3 regions of the Rhizobium sp. RAF36 genome follow, and region 2 is predicted to be linked to each of the others. Evidence: predicted binding sites of a transcription regulator. Region 2 holds the regulator's gene; each other region holds the start of a gene.

Region 1 (6,399 bases), on a different contig from region 2:
ATCTTCGAGATACGGCCATTTTCGATCAGTTTGCCGTCCTGGCTCAGAACCTTGACGGCCTGGTTCGGCTTGATCGAACCGGAATTGATGCGGCCGGTAATGATACGGCCGAGGAAGGGGTTGGCTTCAAGGATCGTGCCGATCATCGTGAACGGGCCTTCGTGGACCGTCGGCTCCGGAACATGCTTGAGCACGAGGTCGAGCAGCGGTGCAAGACCCTGGTCCTTCGGGCCTTCAGGATTGACGTTCATCCAGCCATCGCGGCCCGAACCGTAGAGGATCGGGAAGTCGAGCTGCTCGTCGGTAGCGTCGAGGTTGGCAAAAAGATCGAAGACTTCGTTGATGACTTCTTCGTGGCGGCCATCCGGGCGGTCGATCTTGTTGATCGCGACGATCGGGCGAAGGCCGACCTTCAGCGCCTTGGAGACGACGAACTTCGTCTGCGGCATCGGGCCTTCCGACGAGTCGACCAGAACGATCGCGCCGTCCACCATTGACAGGATACGCTCGACTTCGCCGCCGAAGTCGGCGTGGCCGGGGGTGTCGACGATGTTGATGCGAACGCCCTTCCACTCGACCGAAGTCGCCTTGGCAAGAATCGTGATGCCGCGCTCTTTTTCCAGATCGTTGCTGTCCATGACGCGCTCTGCAACGCGCTGGTTCTCGCGGAACGAGCCGGACTGTTTCAGGAGCTCGTCCACCAGGGTCGTTTTGCCATGGTCAACGTGCGCGATGATCGCGATGTTGCGAAGTGCCATTATATCAAATCTCTGAGGCTGGGGCGCTACGTCGGGAGGAGGCGCCTATTACGTTTGGCGCGCTCATACAGTGTTTTTTGCGATTGCGAAAGGGGGGAGAGGCGAGAGCGGCCATAGACAGGGTTAACTCGTACGTTGCGGGTCGATGACGGTTCGCCACAACTCGTTGTCATCGCGATCCATCAGGCGCACGGTCATCTGCTCCGTTGCGCCATCGATATCGACCAGGCCGAAGAACTGCATTCCGGCACTTGGCGGCAGATTGGATTCGATCCCTCCCGGTGCCGCCTTGATGAAGCGCACCTCGGGGCCGAACGTGCCGTCCAGCTCCTGCGGTCCATAAGTGCCCGAATGAAGCGGGCCGGAAACGAACTCCCAGAAGGGCAGGAAATCCTGAAACCTGGCCTTTCCGGGATCATAATAATGAGCCGCCGTATAGTGCACGTCGGCCGTCAGCCAGACGATATTGCCGATCGCCGCATCGCGGATGAAGCGCAGTAGATCGGCAAATTCGAGTTCCCGGCCGAGCGGCGCTCCGTTGTCGCCGTTGGAGACGGATTCGCTGCCGCTGCGCTTTCCAAAATCGTCCCAGATCACCAGCCCGACCGGCAGATCACACGCGATCACCTTCCAGGTTGCCGTCGAACGGACAAGTTCGCGCTTCAGCCACGCCACCTGCGCCTCACCGAAAAGCCGCGACTGCGGCGTGATCTCGCGGTCGAGTGCATGGGTATTGGGTCCGCGGTAGGAGCGTAGGTCGACAAAGAAGATATCGAGCAGCGGGCCGTAGGAAACCTTGCGATAGATCCGCCCCGGTTCCTCCGCCACGTAGCGGATCGGCGTCATTTCGTGAAAAGCCCGGCTGGCGCGTGAAGCGAGCGCCGAGACGGACTTTTCCTTGTAACGGTCGTCGGCACGAAGATCGGTTGAGGGAGACCAGTTGTTCAGCACCTCGTGATCGTCCCATTGGTAGAAAACCGGACAGACGGCGTTGAAATCGGTCACGTGCTCGTCCAGCAGATTGTATTTCCACTGGCCGCGAAATTCGGACAGCGTCTGTGCGATCGTCCGTTTCTCGTCGGTGACCACGCGGTTTTTCCAGATCCCGCCGTCTCGCAGACGGATCTCGTCGGGGATCGGATTGTCGGCGTAAATCGTGTCGCCGGAATGGATCATGAAATCAGGCCGGTGATAGGCGATCGTCCGATAGGTCCGCATGCCCTCGTCATCGATCCCCCATCCCTGTCCTGCCGTATCGCCGGACCAGACGAAGCGGATATCCCGCCTTGTCGACGGCGCCGTGCGGAACTGACCGCGAATGGGCTCAGAGCGGCTGTTGATATCCTGCAGGTCTGCAGCCACGAAACGGTAGAAAATCTCCTGATCCGGCGGCAATCCATCGAGCAGCACTTTGCCGGCAAGATCGGTTTCGGGCATGACATCCAAGGATGCAAGCCGAACCGCGTTCGCAAATTTATCGGTGGTGGAATATTCGACGAACAAGCGCGAGGGTCGGTCGACCCGCGCCCAGATCACACCGGAATCCACATCGACATCGCCGGATTGCACGCCCGATGTAAAGACAGGCCGGCTGGACGAGCCACGCGCATAGAACGGCATCGCAAGGCCCGCCGCCGCAAACCCACCGACCGCTCCGACCGAGGATAAAAACCGGCGGCGCGTCGTTTCTTTCAAGATCATGCCAAAGCCCCGGCTGCTTCAGGAGCGGGAACGAAGTGTCCCGCCCCAGCCTTGGGCAACCGTCATGTCAGTCTCTTGAAGACCACATGACGGTTTGCCGAAACTTCGGCGACAGTTTTGTTATGGCAAGCGCTCAGGCATCGCTGCCCGAGAGCTCCTTGAAGGTTGCCAGACCCTTTTTGACCAGCATCGCGTTCGGGCTCGGCAGCTTGCCGCGGAAGCCCTTGTAGGCATCTTCGGGGTCGAGCGAGCCGCCGGTCGAATAGATGTTGTCCTTCAGCTTCGCCGCCATTTCGCGGTTGAAGGCATCGCCGGTTTCCTCGAAAGCCGCAAACGCATCGGCATCAAGCACTTCCGACCACATGTAGGAATAGTAGCCGGCCGAATAGCCGCCGGAGAAGATATGCTGGAAGTGCGGCGAAGCATGACGCATGACCAGCGACTTCGGCATGCCGAGCTCGGCCAGAACCTCCGCCTGAACCGCCATCGGATCATCGACGGCATCGCGCGTATGGAATTCCATGTCGACGATCGCCGAGGAAGTGAATTCCACCGTATTGAAGCCCGCATTGAAGGTCCGCGCCGCGAGAACCTTGTCGAGCAGCGCCTGCGGCATCGGCTCGCCTGTTTCGAAATGCACCGCATATTGCTTGAGGATCGCGGGCACGGTCAGCCAGTGCTCGTAAAGCTGCGACGGCAATTCGACGAAATCACGCGAGACGCCGGTGCCGGAAACGGATGGATAGGTGACGTTCGACAGCATCCCATGCAGCGCATGGCCGAATTCGTGGAACAGCGTTCGGGCGTCGTCAAGCGACAGCAGCGCAGGCTTGCCTTCCGCAGGCTTGGCGAAATTGCAGACGTTATAGATGATCGGCAGCTCGCCGGTGTTGCCGTTCTTCAGCTTCAGCTTGTGCTGCGACTGGAAGGAACTCATCCAGGCACCCGAGCGCTTGGAGCTGCGGGCAAAATAGTCGCCAAGAAACAGCGCCACGAGCTTATCGTGGGCGTCGCGGATTTCGAAGACGCGCACATCGGGATGGTAGGCAGCAATGCCCTTCTTCTCGACAGCCCGGATGCCGAAGAGACGGTTGGCCACGTCGAAGCAGGCTTCGATGATCTTTTCGAGTTGCAGATAGGGCTTCAGCTCCGTTTCGGAGAAATTGAACTTCTGTGCCCGGATCTTCTCCGCATAGAAGCGCCAATCCCAGGGCATAACCTCGTGGTTCTTGCCGTCCTCGGCAATCAGCCGGGCGATATCGGCCTCTTCCTCGCGGGCGCGGGAAACAGCCTTCGCCCAGACTGCACGCAGCAGCTCGTCGACAGCAGCCGGCTTCTTCGCCATCGTGTTGTCGAGCTTTAGCTCGGCGAAATTGCCGTAGCCGAGAAGGCCGGCCATTTCCTTGCGCAGCGCCAGCGTTTCCTTGATGATGCCGCGGTTATCGGTTGCGCCCGCATTCGCGCCACGGGCAGTCCAGGCCTTGAAGGCCTGTTCGCGCAGATCGCGGCGTTCGGAAAATGTCAGAAACGGCTCGATGATCGAGCGCGAAAGGGTGACCGCAAACTTGCCGTCTTCCGCGCGTTCACGGGCCGCCGCCGCCGCCATTGCATCCTTCAGGAAATCCGGAAGACCTGCGAGCTCCGGTCCTTCGGACAGCAGCAGCGACCAGCTCTTTTCGTCGGCGAGAACATTCTGTCCGAAATTGGTCCCGAGACCGGCCAGCTTCTCGTTGATGCCGGCGAGCTTTTCTTGCTCCGGCTTCGGCAGCTTGGCGCCGGATTTCACGAAGCCCTTCCAGTGGCGTTCCAACACCCGCGTCTGCTCCAGGGTCAGCCCCAGTTCCGCGCGCTTTTCCCACAGCGTATCGATGCGCGCGAAGAGACCGGCATTCATGCCGATCTTCGAATAATGCCGCGACATCTTCGGCGAGATCTCCCGCTCAAGCGCCTGGATGACATCGTTGGTATGCGCACCTGCCCGGTTCCAGAACAGCGCCGAGACGCGCGACAGCTCATCGCCGGCGATTTCCAGCGCGACGATGGTGTTTTCGAAGGTCGGCGCTTCGGCATTGGCAGCGATCACATCGATCTCCGTTTCATGAGACGCGAGCGCGGCATCGAAGGCGGCTGCGAAGTCGCCATCATTGAGCGCCTCGAAGCGCGGCAGGCCGTTATGCCCGTTCCAGTTGACGAGCGCCGGATTGAATTCTGGTGTGGAAGGCATGCTGACATCCTTTTACGCAAGCAAGTGAAACGGCAATATAGGTGACGCTTCGCGGCAATGGTATGTTGCTGATCAAATTCGTCTTTTGCCGATACATGGAAGATTTGATCCATGAAAACTGATAGACGAAAATTAACTATTTGTTAACGATTGACGCCCGGCGGTCCTAGACGCTAGTTTTCGCTTACTCTTTTCGTAAGGGGACATGCGCCATGGAAATTTTTTCTGTGCGGTCTTCTCAAAGTTTGCTTTTTAAAAACAGTCACAATAACGCAAAATCTTCGAAGACCTCCGATATTGAAATTGATACTGGACCGGCAGTCCAACCCGGCTTCAGGGTAGACGACGTAACAGCTTCCGGCGGCCCGGATTTCACCGCAGTCAGCCCGGGCGAATTGCGAAGCTATGCCCGGCAGAGCTTCGATTCCGGAGAGCTCGACCAGGACACGTTTGCGGCGATCTCAGAGCCGTTGCCGATGCATGCGATCGATGCGCAGGGCAATCTGCTGGACCTGCGCGGCGTCACCGACGGCACAGCGTTCAATTTCCGTGATTACTACGAAAACCAGCTGCAGATCGCCAAGTCCCTCGGCGACACCGATGGCGAGAAGACACTGAAATCGATCGTCGATTTCATCAGCACCTGACGTTCAGGCCTTGCGCCAGCCAAGTAGCCCGGGCGTCGCATGCAGCAGCGCCTGGGCCGCGAAGCCCATGAACAGCACGCCTGAGCAGCGCACGATCAGCCGCTCGTGGGCGCGATAGAAGCGGCGCACGGCACCCGCACCGATGATGCCGATCAGGATGATATCGGCCACCACGAAGCCGATGAAGGAAACGCAGAGCAGCACAGGCAGCGCCTGGAAATCCAGCGCGCCTGCCGAGCCCGCTACCAGCGCCGTGAAGGTTGCGAGCGCGACCGGATAGCCTTTCGGATTTGTAACCCCGAAGATCAGGCCGCGGCGGAACGGCTTCTCGACGTAGACCAGAGACTGACCGTCAGCCTTCGGTTTAGCCGTCACCGCGCTCCAGCCGATCCACGCAAGATAGAAACCGCAAAGCAGGCCCAGCAGATCGAAAACGAAAGTGCCGATGACCTTGGCGCCAACGATCGCAACAAGCGCCAGTGCTGACCAGAGCGTATCACCCACCAGATGCCCCATCATGAAAAAGGCACCCGCCTTGCGCCCCTGCCCGGCACCGATGCCGAGAAGCTGCAGGAAAGCCGGACCGGGAATGAGCACATAAAAAAGGGCTGCCAGAAAGGCGCCAAGAAGTAACGAATGCGTCATGAAATGCTCCGCGAATGACCCGCGCAGACTATGCAATAGCGCAAAGCCGTCAAGAGCCGGGCCCGGAAACGAAAAAGGCCCGCACAGGGCGGGCCTTTGATATCCGCTGAGGGCTTGGATCAGCCCTTCAGATTGCGCTTGCCGAGCGTGCGCAGGCGCAGCGCGTTGAGCTTGATGAAGCCCGCTGCATCCTTCTGGTCGTAGGCGCCCTGGTCGTCCTCGAAGGTGACCAGCTTGTCGGAATAGAGCGACTTGGGGCTCTCGCGGCCGGTGACCATGACATTGCCCTTGTAGAGCTTCAGCGTCACTTCGCCCTCGACATGCTCCTGGCTCTTGTCGATAAGGGCCTGCAGCATCTCGCGCTCCGGGGAGAACCAGAAGCCGTAATAGATGAGCTCGGCATATTTCGGCATCAGCTCATCCT
Region 2 (6,399 bases):
GGTCAGTTCGGCCTGATCCCGCTGTTGCTCGGCACGCTCTATATTGGCGCCGTCGCCATGCTGGTCGCCGTACCGGTCGGCCTCTTCGCAGCCATCTACATGGCCGAATACGCTTCGCCGAAAATTCGTTCGCTTGCCAAGCCGCTGCTCGAAGTTCTGGCCGGTATCCCGACCATCGTCTACGGCTTCTTCGCGCTCGTCACCGTTGGCCCGTTCCTGCGCGATCTGTCGTCGCAGGTCAGCGGTCTTCTGACAGGCGACTACACGAACTTCATACAGGCACAGAGCGTTCTGACCGCCGGTATCGTCATGGGCATCATGCTGATCCCTTACGTGTCCTCGCTGTCCGACGATATCATCACCGCCGTACCGCGTGCGCTGCGTGACGGTTCGCTCGGCCTCGGCGCAACGCGCTCCGAAACCATCAAGAAGGTCGTGCTACCGGCCGCTCTTCCGGGTATCGTCGGTGCGCTGCTGATGACCGCATCGCGCGCCATCGGCGAAACGATGATCGTTGTGCTTGCGGCCGGTGTTGCCGCCCGCATCCAGATCAATCCGTTCGAGCCGATGACGACGGTCACGGTCAAGATCGTCAATCAGCTGACGGGTGACCTCGAGTTCACCTCGCCGCAGACGCTGGTTGCCTTCGCGCTCGGCATTACGCTCTTCTTCATCACGCTTTGCCTCAATATCTACGCGCTCTACATCGTGCGCAAATACCGGGAGCAGTACGAATGACGAATATTGTTTCTCCCGTTGCAGGCATCACTGTCTCCAAGGCTCCGGCACGCCGCGACATCGGCATCAAGCGCCGCTATGCCGCAGAACGCCGCTTCCAGGCCTATGGCATCGCTGCCATATCTTTTGGCCTGATCTTCCTGGCGATCCTGCTCTCGACGGTCATCCGCCAGGGCTATACCGCCTTCCAGCAGACGGCGATCACGCTTCCGGTGGAATTCACCGAAAAGACCATTGACCCGAGCAACAAGCGTGCGACCGATCCGTCGGTCCTCGTCTCTGCCAACTACGGCGCGTTGCTGCGTGACGCCATCGTCAAGCAGCTGAATGTCAACGCCTCGAGCCGTCCTGACGTCCGCGATGCTTCGGCCATGCTCTCCAAGGGCGCTCCGATCCAGCTGCGCGACATGGTTGTTTCCGACCCGTCGATCATCGGCAAGACGGTCAATGTCACGGTGCTTGCCGACGCCAATATCGATAGCGCCAGCAAAGGCCAGATCGATCTCTCTGTCGATGAGAAGAACCGCAAGGTGAACGACAAGCAGGTCGGCTGGATGAACGAGCTTAAGGCGAGCGGTGCTCTCTTCAAGCAGTTCAACACAGGCCTGTTCGTCAATGGCAATTCCAGCCGTCCGGAAGCAGCAGGTCTGGGCGTTGCGCTCATCGGCTCGCTCTACCTGATGCTGATCGTTCTGGTTCTTGCTTTGCCGATCGGTGTCGCCGCCTCGATCTATCTCGAGGAGTTTGCGCCGAAGAACAAGCTGACCGATCTCATCGAGGTCAATATCAACAACCTCGCTGCTGTTCCGTCGATCGTCTATGGTCTGCTCGGCCTCTCCGTCTTCATCAACTTCATGGGCCTGCCGCGTTCTGCTTCGCTGGTCGGTGGCCTGGTGTTGACGTTGATGACCCTGCCGACCATCATCATCGCTACCCGCGCTGCGTTGCGTGCCGTACCGCCGTCGATCCGCTCGGCCGCTCTCGGTCTCGGCGCATCGAAGATGCAGATGGTGTTCCACCACGTGCTGCCGCTTGCCATGCCGGGCATCCTGACCGGCACCATCATCGGCCTGGCGCATGCTCTCGGCGAAACCGCGCCTCTGCTGCTGATCGGCATGGTCGCCTTCGTCGCCAATGCGCCGACCACGCCGCTCGATCCGTCCACGGCACTTCCGGTCCAGGTTTACATGTGGGCCAACGAAGCCGAACGCGCCTTCGTGGAGCGTACCTCGGGTGCCATCATCGTCCTGCTCCTGTTCCTGATCGTCATGAACATCGGAGCCATCCTCTTGCGCCGTCGCTTTGAGCGCCGCTGGTAAACGGAGTAGAAACCCATGAACATGTTGACAGAAGCAGCAGTTGAGAAGGCTCTGGACCAGAAGATGAACAGCATCCCTTACAAGATGATCGGCCAGGACGTTTCGGTCTATTATGGCGAGAAACGTGCTCTTTTCGACGTCAAGCTGAACATCCGCGAAAACACTGTGACTGCGCTCATCGGTCCGTCCGGCTGCGGCAAGTCCACCTTCCTGCGCAGCCTGAACCGTATGAACGACACGATCGATAATTGCCGCGTCACCGGCAAGATCACGCTCGATGGCGATGATATCTACGATCCGGATATCGACGTCGTCGAACTTCGCGCCCGCGTCGGCATGGTGTTCCAGAAGCCGAACCCGTTCCCGAAGACGATCTATGAAAACGTCGCCTACGGCCCGCGCATCCACGGTCTCGCCAAGTCGAAAGCCGACATGGACCAGATCGTCGAGACCAGCCTGCAGCGTGCCGGCCTCTGGAACGAGGTCAAGGACCGTGTGCATGAATCCGGCACCGGCCTCTCCGGCGGTCAGCAGCAGCGTCTCTGCATCGCCCGTGCCGTCGCGGTCTCGCCTGAGGTCATCCTCATGGACGAACCCTGCTCTGCGCTCGACCCGATCGCTACAGCAAAGGTCGAGGAGTTGATCCACGAGCTGCGCGAAAGCTACACGATCGTCATCGTGACGCACTCCATGCAGCAGGCGGCCCGCGTCTCTCAGCGCACCGCCATGTTCCACCTCGGCAACCTCGTCGAGGAGAACGATACCGACAAGATGTTCACCAATCCGGACGATCCGCGCACCCAGGACTACATCATGGGCCGCTTCGGCTGATCTTTGGCGTCACGACTTCCGATAGAGACACTCAAGGACATTTCCCATGGCATCGACACATATCTTTTCTGCATATGACGAAGATCTGAAGTTCCTGACCCGCCGCATCTCCGAAATGGGCGGTCTGGCGGAACAGATGGTCTCCGACGCTGTGCGCGCGCTGGTCAACGGCGATGGCGCCCTGGCGCAGAAGGTCATCTCCGACGACGTGATCCTTGATCACGCCGAGCGCGAGATCAACGACAAGGCGATCGTCACCATCGCCCGCCGCCAGCCGATGGCGTCGGACCTGCGCGAGATCATGGGGTCGATCCGCATCGCCGCCGACCTCGAGCGCGTCGGCGATCTTGGCAAGAACACCGCCAAGCGCGTTATCGCCGTGCAGAGCACCGGCGTTCCGCGCAAGCTCGGCCGCGGCCTGGAGCATCTCTCCGAACTGGCGCTCGTCCAGCTCAAGGAAGTGCTCGACGTCTACACGACGCGCGCTGCCGACAAGGCGAAGTCGATCCGTGAGCGCGACGAGGAAATCGACGCGATGTACACCTCGCTGTTCCGCGAGCTCCTGACCTACATGATGGAAGATCCGCGCAACATCACCAGCTGCACGCATCTCTTGTTCTGTGCCAAGAACATCGAACGCATCGGCGACCACGCCACCAACATCGCAGAAACCATCTACTACATGGCGACCGGCGCCCAGCCGGAGGGCGAGCGTCCGAAGGACGACACCGCCAACACCGTCGGCGCGGTCACGGAATAATATCCGGACCGGGCCTCAGGAGACAGAACAGAATGATCCCGAGAGTTGCAGTCGTTGAAGACGAAGAAGCACTGAGCGTGCTTCTTCGTTACAATCTCGAAGCCGAAGGTTTCGAGGTCGACACCATCCTGCGCGGCGATGAGGCGGAAATCCGCCTTCAGGAGCGGACGCCGGACCTTCTTATCCTTGATTGGATGCTGCCTGGCGTATCAGGCATCGAGCTTTGCCGTCGGCTGCGCATGCGCCCGGAGACCGAGCGCCTGCCGATCATCATGCTGACGGCGCGCGGCGAGGAAAGCGAACGCGTTCGTGGCCTCTCGACCGGTGCCGACGACTATGTCGTCAAGCCGTTCTCGACGCCCGAGCTCGTCGCTCGCGTCAAGGCGATGCTGCGCCGCGCAAAGCCTGAAGTTCTCTCGACCGTGCTGAAATGCGGCGATATCGAACTCGACCGAGAGACGCACCGCGTTCATCGCAAGACCCGCGAAGTCCGTCTCGGACCGACCGAGTTTCGCCTGCTGGAATTCCTGATGGCCTCTCCCGGCCGCGTCTTCTCGCGCTCGCAGCTTCTGGATGGCGTCTGGGGTCACGACATCTATGTCGACGAGCGCACTGTCGACGTCCATGTCGGCCGTCTGCGCAAGGCGCTGAACTTCTCCAATATGCAGGATGTCATCCGCACCGTTCGCGGCGCTGGATATTCGATGGAAGCTTGAAGCTTTCGGAATTGAGACACAAAAAAACGGGCCGTAAGGCCCGTTTTTCGTTTGTGCTTACCCGGCTCAGTTTGCCCGGGCTGCTGCCCTACGGCGCTCGTTGACCGGTTGGTAGGCCAGGCGCTGGTGGTAGGTGCAGTAAGGCGAAGAATCCGGGCTTTCGCAGCCGCAGAAGTGAAAATCGTCCTTCAAGGGATCGCCGACCGGCCACTTGCAGGTGCGCTCGGTGAGTTCCGTCAGGCCGAGGCGGCGGGAGATCGGGACGATCACATTCTTGGCGGGACGGTATTCCATCTCCTCCATGACGTCGATTTCGATCTCTTCCTTCAGCATCGTCGCGCCCTGCTGGCGGGTGACCGTACGGGTCGTCGCCAGACGCGATGCGTAGGTTGGGGCGCGGGGTGCTGCCGCCGTACGCTTGGGAGCGCGGGCAGCCGTGGCGTTGCCGCCGGCCTTCGCACGGCCCGGCAGCGCCAGACGGTGAACCTTGCCGATAACGGCGTTACGGCTGACGCCGCCAAGCTGGGCAGCGATCTGGCTCGCGCTCAGCCCTTCGGACCACAGTTTCTTGAGTTTCTCGACCCGCTCGTCTGTCCAGTTCATGCCCTGTGTCTCCGCCGTTTAAGCGTTGCGAAGGCAGAATCCCTCACTGTTTGCCCCGAACGAATCCGGCACAAGAAACGCTTGACTAATTTTGGTGACTAGTTCCGCCGCATGCAGTCTAGTAATTGAGTTTTAACCTAGTGTGAGGCTGACTCCGTGACAAGAGTCGCAGGAATCCGGATGAATCGAATTCGGGGTTTTCCCCAACTTGCTTCCCCTGAGAGTCATTTCTGCAACATTAGCTGTTGATAAAACGCGACATTGCTTGAGCGTCTCTCAGAAGCCACGAAAGCCGCAGTTTTGTTGACATTGCAGTGCGAAAAGTAAATAGTGCCAGTCGCCGCCGAAAGGCGGCATTTTTAATTTTTCGGACCTGGTTTTTTAGCCGGAGTCCGGTTGCCCGTAACGCTGACAGGAGACCGCGCCATGGCTGAAGCCGCGCCGCTATATGATACCTATTCTCGTGCCCCATTGCGGTTCGAGCGAGGTGAGGGCGTGTGGCTGATTACCGAAACTGGCGAGCGATATCTGGATTTCGGTGCCGGCGTCGCGGTGACCTCGGTCGGCCACAGCAATCCGCATGTCGTGGATACCCTGAAGGCACAGGCCGACAAGGTCTGGCACCTGTCCAACATCTATGAAATCCCCGGGCAGGAAAAGCTCGCCAGGCGGCTGACGGAGGCGACTTTCGCCGACAAGGTGTTCTTCACCAATTCCGGCGCGGAAGCCCTGGAATGCGCGATCAAGACCGCACGCCGCTACCAGTATTCGAAGGGCCATCCCGAGCGCTTCCATATCATCACGTTCGAAGGCGCCTTCCACGGCCGGACGCTGGCAACGATCGCTGCCGGCGGGCAGGAGAAGTATCTGGAAGGCTTCGGCCCCAAGGCGCCGGGTTTCGACCAGGTGCCCTTCGGTGATATCGACGCCGTCCGCGCCGCAATCACTGATGCGACCGCAGGCATTCTTATCGAGCCGGTTCAGGGCGAGGGTGGCATTCGCCCGGTGACCACCGAGTTCATGAAGGCGCTGCGCGCGCTCTGCGACGAGAAGGGCCTGCTGCTCATTCTCGACGAGGTCCAGACCGGCGTCGGCCGTACCGGTAAGTTCTTTGCCTGTGAGTGGTCCGGCGTGACCCCTGATATCATGGCTGTCGCCAAGGGCATCGGTGGCGGCTTCCCGCTCGGCGCCTGCCTGGCAACGGCGGAAGCTGCGTCCGGCATGAAGGCCGGTACCCACGGCTCGACCTATGGCGGCAACCCGCTCGCCATGGCTGTCGGCGGCGCCGTGCTCGACATCGTCCTTGCTGAAGGCTTCCTGCAGCACGTTCGCGACGTCGCTCTGATCTTCCGCCAAGGCCTGGCATCGCTCAAGGACCGCTATCCCGACGTGATCGAGGATATCCGCGGCGAGGGTCTGCTGCTTGGTATCA
Region 3 (6,399 bases), 190 kb from region 2:
CAGCTGCCCATCGGAAAGCGCCAGCTTCACGGCACGGCCGCGCTCGGACGAAATCGTCGATACGCGATCGACGGCCTGGGCGAAAGTGGTGCAATCGACGCGCATTTCCTTGTCGTTGCCGGTCGGAATGACGCGCTGGTAATCCGGGAATGTGCCATCGATCAGCTTCGATGTCATGACGATCGAGCCGATGCTGAGGCGGATCTTGGCATCGGAAACTTCAACGGTAACAAGCGCATCCGGGCTATCGACCAGCTTCTGCAACTCGCCAACGGTCTTGCGCGGGATGATGATGCCGGGCATGCCCTCGGAGCCCGAAGGCGCCTTCACGTCGGCGCGGGCGAGACGGTGGCCGTCAGTCGCAACGGCGCGCAGCTTCAGGTCGCCTTCGCTTTCGATCGTGTGGAAGAAGATACCGTTCAGGTAATAGCGGGTCTCTTCGGTGGAGATCGCAAACTGGGTGCGATCGATCAGCATCTTGAGATCCGTTGCCTTCAGCTTGAAGGAATGGGTGAAGGTGCCGGCGGTCAGATCCGGGAAGTCGGATTGCGGCAGGCACTGCAGCGAGAACTTCGAGCGGCCGGACTGGACGGTCATCGAGCCGCCATCGGTCGATGTCGCAAGCAGAACTTCCGAACCGTCGGGCAGCTTGCGGACGATGTCGTAAAGAAGATGGGCAGGAACGGTGGTCGCACCGGCCTGTTCGACATTGGCAGGCGTCGCTTCGGTGACTTCGAGATCGAGGTCGGTCGCCTTCATGTCGAGATTCTGACCATCGGCGCGCAGCAGGATATTGGACAGGATCGGGATCGTGTTCCGTCGTTCGACGACGCGGTGAACGTGGTTCAGCGACTTCAGGAGGTTGGAACGCTCAATCGTAATACGCATGGGATGCTACCGCTTTCGACCGTGACTGTCCGGGCGCGCGAGCGCGCCAGAAAAATGCCTTTCCGGCTCCATGGCCGGAGGAGTGGACGGGCAAAATGGCAGAACTTTGCCGGGCATTGCAAGGGGTGCAAGGCTTTGCAGGCCTGCAAAGGCGCATTTACCCGATGATCCTCACAGAAATCCGAACCCTTGCCGCGAACGAAGCCTGCGCGCATAAAGAGCCGACGCCAGAGAGGGCCTTTGAAATTGAGTAATGAAGAGACGGCGGGCGAGGGCGGCAAGCATCGCACCTACCGCCTGCATAATGTCAGCATCCCCGCCCGCCCGCTCGAAGCGGCGCTGTATCTGGTCGCAACGCCGATCGGTAATCTCGGTGACATCACGCTTCGCGCGCTGGAAACGCTGGCGGGAGCCGATGTGCTCGCCTGCGAGGATACGCGTGTGACGCGCGTGCTTCTCGACCGCTACGGCATCCAGAACCGGCCCTTTTCCTATCACGAATACAATGCAGACGAGGCCGGTCCGCGTCTGATGCAGGCGATCGAGGCCGGAAAATCGGTCGCGCTGGTCTCGGATGCCGGAACGCCGCTGGTTTCCGATCCGGGCTACCGTCTGGCGCAGACAGCCATCGAGACCGGTTACAAGGTCGTTCCGATCCCGGGCGCTTCTGCCCCGCTAGCGGCCCTCGTCGGCTCCGGTCTGCCAAACGAAGCCTTTCTTTTCGCCGGGTTTCTGCCGGTCAAGGACAAGGCGCGCCGCGACCGGCTGGGCGAATTCGCAACCACGCCAGCGACGCTGCTGTTCTTCGAATCCCCGCATCGTATCGGCGCGACGCTGGCGGCTGCGGCCGATGTGCTGGGCGGTGAACGCCTTGCCTCGGTTTGCCGCGAGCTGACCAAGACCTATGAGGAATTCCGCCGCGGCACGCTCGCGGAACTTGCTGCCCACTATGCCGAGAACGACAATGTGAAGGGCGAAATCGTCCTCGTCGTCGCACCGGCCGCCGAGAAGCCGGCCGATGCGGCCGATGTCGATGCGATCCTTGCCGATCTCTCGGGCACGATGCCGACAGCCAAGGCGGCAGCCGAGGCCGCAAAGCTGACGGGCCTGCCCCGCAAGGAGCTTTATCAGCGCTTGCTGGAGATGAAGGCGGATGAGCGGTAGCGGCCCTCGCGCGGACAGGCAGACGGCGCTGCGCCGGGGCAGGTTCTCGGAATACGCAGCCGCACTCTTTCTTATCTTGAAGGGCTACCGCATCGCCGCCTTCCGCTATCGCACCAAGCTCGGCGAGATCGATATCATCGCCCGCAAGGGCGATCTGGCCATTTTCGTCGAGGTCAAAGCCCGGCGTGACGAGCGTGGCGCGGTGGACGCCGTTTCTTATGCGGCTCAGAAACGCATCCGTGATGCCAGCGACCTCTGGCTTGCCCGCCAGCCGGCCAATCACCTTCTATCGCAGCGTTACGACATCGTGGCCGTGTTGCCCGGCCGCTTGCCCCGGCATTTCCCAAATGCCTTCTAGCGGCATTGCATAGGCGTGCAGACAGTCAGGCTTTGTAATTTTTCTGTCATGCAAATGTAAAGGAGGCGTCACGTAAGGCCTCTATTGGCTTCCTCACCCCAACAATTGGTGGAGAGGATTTATCCATGTTCAAGACGTTTTCTCTGGCCGCTGCCGCGGTCGTATTGTCTTCGTCGGCATCGTTCGCCGCAACCGAGATCACCTGGTGGCACGCCATGGGTGGCGAACTCGGTCAGAAGCTCGAGCAGATCGTTCAGAAGTTCAACGACAGCCAGACCGAATATCACGTGACCCCGGTTTTCAAAGGCACCTATCCTGAGACCCTGACTGCCGCTATCGCCGCTTTCCGCGCAGGTCAGCAGCCGGCTATCGTTCAGGTCTTCGAAGTCGGCACCGGCACGATGATGGCCGCCAAGGGCGCCGTCTATCCGGTTTACAAGCTGATGGCGGACGAGGGCGAGCCCTGGGATCCGTCGAAGTTCATCGCGCCTGTTGTCGGTTACTATTCGGACCCGGAAGGCAACATCCTTTCCTTCCCGTTCAACTCTTCGACGCCGATCCTCTATTACAACAAGGACGTCTTCAAGAAGGCCGGCCTCGATCCGGAAGTTGCCCCGAAGACCTATGCCGAACTGGCTGAGTTCTCCAAGAAGATCGTTGACTCCGGCGCTGCCAAGTGCGGCTTCACCATCACCTACGCTGCGACCTGGCTCGGCCTCGAAAACTTCTCGGCCATCCACGATCTGCCCTACGGCACGCTGCAGAACGGCTTCGGCGGCACCAAGGCTGAGCTGAGCTTCAACGGCCCGAACCAGGCTCGTCTCTGGAGCGACCTGAAGAAGTGGCAGGATGCCGGTTACTTCCAGTACGGCGGTCCGGGCGGCGGCCCCGATGCAGCTCCGAAGTTCTACTCGCAGGAATGCGCCATCTACATGGGCTCCTCGGGTTCGCGCGCCGGCGTCATCAACAACGCCAAGGCGTTCCAGGTCGGCTTCTCGACGCTGCCTTACTACGACGACGTCACCAAGGATCCGAAGAACTCGATCATCGGTGGCGCAACGCTCTGGACGCTGAACGGCCAGAAGCCTGAAGTCTACAAGGGTGTTGCCAAGTTCTACACCTACCTCAGCCAGCCGGAAGTTCAGGCTGATTGGCACCAGTTCTCGGGCTACCTGCCGATCACCAACGCTGCCTACGATCTCGGCAAGTCGCAGGGTTACTACGACAAGAACCCCGGCTCCGACGTCGGCCTGAAGCAGATCCTGCGCGGCACGCCGTCTGAAAACTCCAAGGGCGTTCGTTTCGGCAACCTGACCCAGATCCGCGACGTTATCGACCAGCAGTTCGAAACCGTGCTGTCGGGCAAGCAGACCGCCCAGCAGGCGCTCGACGAAGCCGTCAAGGAAGGCAACGCCATCCTGCGCGAATTCGAAGCCGCCAACTCGAACTAAGCTTTCGAAGCAAAGCTGAGCCCTCCCCAGTCCGGGGAGGGCCTTTCCATATCGGGCGAGCCATGCAGACAAAGCGCACAATCTTCTCGAACCGCGTCCTGCCATATTTTCTTCTGGCGCCGCAGCTCGCAGTCACTCTGGTCTTCTTCATCTGGCCGGCCTTTCAGGCCTTCCGGCAGTCTTTCCTGCGCGAAGACCCTTTCGGCATGAAGACCACCTTTGTCTGGTTCGCCAATTATACCAAGCTCTTCGGCAGTACCGATTATATGAACGCGCTGTGGGTGACGCTGATCTTCTCGGTCTCCGTCACCGTGTTGTCGATGGGGCTGTCACTGCTCTTTGCCGTCTGCGTCAACCGCGTGCTGAAGAGCGGCCGCATCTATACGACGCTGCTCATCTGGCCCTATGCCGTGGCGCCAGCGGCGGCCGGCCTGCTCTGGTGGTTCATGTTCAACCCCAGCATTGGCATCCTGCCCTATATCCTTCGCCAGTTCGGCTATGACTGGAACCACCGCCTCGACGGCAATGACGCGATGATCCTCATCGTCATCGCCTCAGCCTGGAAGCAGATTTCCTACAATTTCCTGTTCTTCGTCGCCGGCCTGCAATCCGTCCCGCAGTCGGTCATCGAGGCCGCATCGATCGATGGCGCCGGACCGTTCAAACGGTTCTGGACGGTGGTCTTCCCGCTGATTTCGCCGACCACCTTCTTCCTGGCAGTCATCAACGTCACCTACGCGCTGTTCGACACCTTCCCGATCGTCGATTCCACGACGTCAGGCGGCCCGTCGCAGTCGACGAATACGCTCGTCTACAAGGTCTATGCCGATGGTTTCGTCGGCCTGAACCTCGGCCCTTCGGCGGCGCAGTCGGTGGTGCTGATGCTCATCGTTGTCGCCCTGACCGTCATCCAGTTCCGCTGGATCGAGAAAAAAGTCCAGTATTGAGGCCCGTGCGATGATCGAGAACCGTCCCTTTCTGAACTTCCTCACGCACTTGATCCTGATCGTCGGCGTCGTCACGGTGGTCTTCCCCGTCTACCTCGCCTTCATCGCCGCCACTCATGGTCCGACCGATTTCATGAGCGGCCTCATGCCACTGCTTCCTGGCGATCAGCTGATCACCAATTTCGACCAGCTGCTCAGCGCCGGCAATTCTGTGGCCGGTGCGCCGCCTTTCGCGCTGATGCTGGCAAACAGCCTGCTGATGGCTGTCATGATCGCCGTCGGCAAGATCGCCATCTCGATCATCTCCGCATTCGCGATCGTCTATTTCCGCTTTCCGCTGCGCATGGTCGCCTTCTGGATCATCTTCCTGACGCTGATGCTGCCGGTCGAGGTCCGCATCCTGCCGACCTACAAGGTGGTCGCCGATCTCGGCATGCTGAATTCCTATCCGGGCCTCGTCATCCCGCTAATCGCCTCGGCGACCGCGACCTTCCTGTTCCGTCAGTTCTTCCTGACCATCCCGGAAGAGCTGATGGAAGCGGCCCGCGTTGATGGCGCCGGCGCCATGAAATTCTTCCGGGATATCCTGCTGCCGCTGTCGCGCACCAATATCGCAGCGCTGTTCATCATCCTCTTCATCTATGGCTGGAACCAGTATCTCTGGCCGATGTTGATCACCACCGATCCCGGCTATTACACCGCGGTCATGGGCATCAAGCGCCTGGCTTCGGTACTGGACGGCGACACCCAATGGAACCTCGTGATGGCAGGCGTCATCCTCGCCGCCCTGCCGCCGGTTCTCATCATCATCGTCATGCAGCGCCTTTTCGTCAAAGGCCTGGTCGAAACGGAGAAATGACAATGGCCTCTATCGATGTAGAAGGTGTCGGCAAAATCTATCAGGGCGGCGTCAAGGCCGTTTCGGGCGTCGGCATCAACATCAAGGACGGCGAGTTCATCGTCCTCGTCGGCCCGTCCGGTTGCGGCAAGTCCACCCTGCTGCGCATGATCGCGGGTCTCGAGAGCATCTCCGAGGGACAGGTGAAGATCGGCAACCGCGTCGTCAATAATGTCGAGCCGGCCGATCGCGACATCGCTATGGTATTTCAGAACTATGCGCTTTACCCGCATATGTCCGTCCGCCAGAACCTCGAATACGGTCTGAAGAACCGCAAGACGCCTCGGGCGGAGATCGACGCCCGCGTGGCCGAAGCCGCCCGCATGCTGCAGATCGAGCAATATCTGGAGCGCAAGCCGAAGGCTCTCTCGGGCGGTCAGCGCCAGCGCGTCGCCATGGGCCGCGCCATCGTTCGCAAGCCTGCCGTCTTCCTCTTCGACGAGCCGCTGTCAAACCTCGATGCCAAGCTGCGCGTCTCGATGCGCGGCGAGATCAAGCGTCTGCAGCGCCGCCTCGGCACCACCTCGATCTATGTCACCCACGACCAGCTGGAAGCGATGACGCTGGCGGACCGCCTCGTCGTCCTGAATGGCGGCGAGATCGAACAGATCGGCGCGCCGCTCGACGTCTACCACACCCCGGCCTCCACCTTCGTCGCCAGCTTCATCGGCTCACCGGCCATGAACCTCCTGA

What was found. Region 2 encodes PhoB, which activates phosphate uptake and scavenging genes when phosphate is short. Its sites were predicted from a motif close to TGTCATNNANCTGTCAT; they were not measured.
Region 1: AB4Z25_RS21650 (alkaline phosphatase D family protein) is a predicted target of PhoB. The motif match lies at 2,520-2,536, and genes of this name have one in related genera.
Region 3: ugpB (sn-glycerol-3-phosphate ABC transporter substrate-binding protein UgpB) is a predicted target of PhoB. The motif match lies at 2,444-2,460, and genes of this name have one in related genera.

The regions. Positions count from the first base shown of each region.
Region 1 covers NZ_JBFREC010000006.1:296,602-303,000, reverse strand. Annotated here, with positions in the region: gene typA (translational GTPase TypA) at 1-758, opposite strand, end outside; gene AB4Z25_RS21650 (alkaline phosphatase D family protein) at 882-2,459, opposite strand; gene AB4Z25_RS21645 (M3 family metallopeptidase) at 2,593-4,683, opposite strand; gene AB4Z25_RS21640 (hypothetical protein) at 4,896-5,330, shown strand; gene AB4Z25_RS21635 (LysE family translocator) at 5,334-5,975, opposite strand; gene AB4Z25_RS21630 (argininosuccinate synthase) at 6,095-6,399, opposite strand, start outside.
Region 2 covers NZ_JBFREC010000002.1:430,896-437,294, forward strand. Annotated here, with positions in the region: gene pstC (phosphate ABC transporter permease subunit PstC) at 1-738, shown strand, start outside; gene pstA (phosphate ABC transporter permease PstA) at 735-2,057, shown strand; gene pstB (phosphate ABC transporter ATP-binding protein PstB) at 2,073-2,888, shown strand; gene phoU (phosphate signaling complex protein PhoU) at 2,935-3,648, shown strand; gene phoB (phosphate regulon transcriptional regulator PhoB) at 3,681-4,364, shown strand; gene AB4Z25_RS08060 (GcrA family cell cycle regulator) at 4,431-4,967, opposite strand; gene AB4Z25_RS08065 (aspartate aminotransferase family protein) at 5,394-6,399, shown strand, end outside.
Region 3 covers NZ_JBFREC010000002.1:244,573-250,971, forward strand. Annotated here, with positions in the region: gene dnaN (DNA polymerase III subunit beta) at 1-888, opposite strand, end outside; gene AB4Z25_RS07130 (hypothetical protein) at 984-1,142, shown strand; gene rsmI (16S rRNA (cytidine(1402)-2'-O)-methyltransferase) at 1,135-2,052, shown strand; gene AB4Z25_RS07140 (YraN family protein) at 2,042-2,410, shown strand; gene ugpB (sn-glycerol-3-phosphate ABC transporter substrate-binding protein UgpB) at 2,536-3,861, shown strand; gene ugpA (sn-glycerol-3-phosphate ABC transporter permease UgpA) at 3,924-4,808, shown strand; gene ugpE (sn-glycerol-3-phosphate ABC transporter permease UgpE) at 4,819-5,667, shown strand; gene AB4Z25_RS07160 (sn-glycerol-3-phosphate ABC transporter ATP-binding protein UgpC) at 5,670-6,399, shown strand, end outside.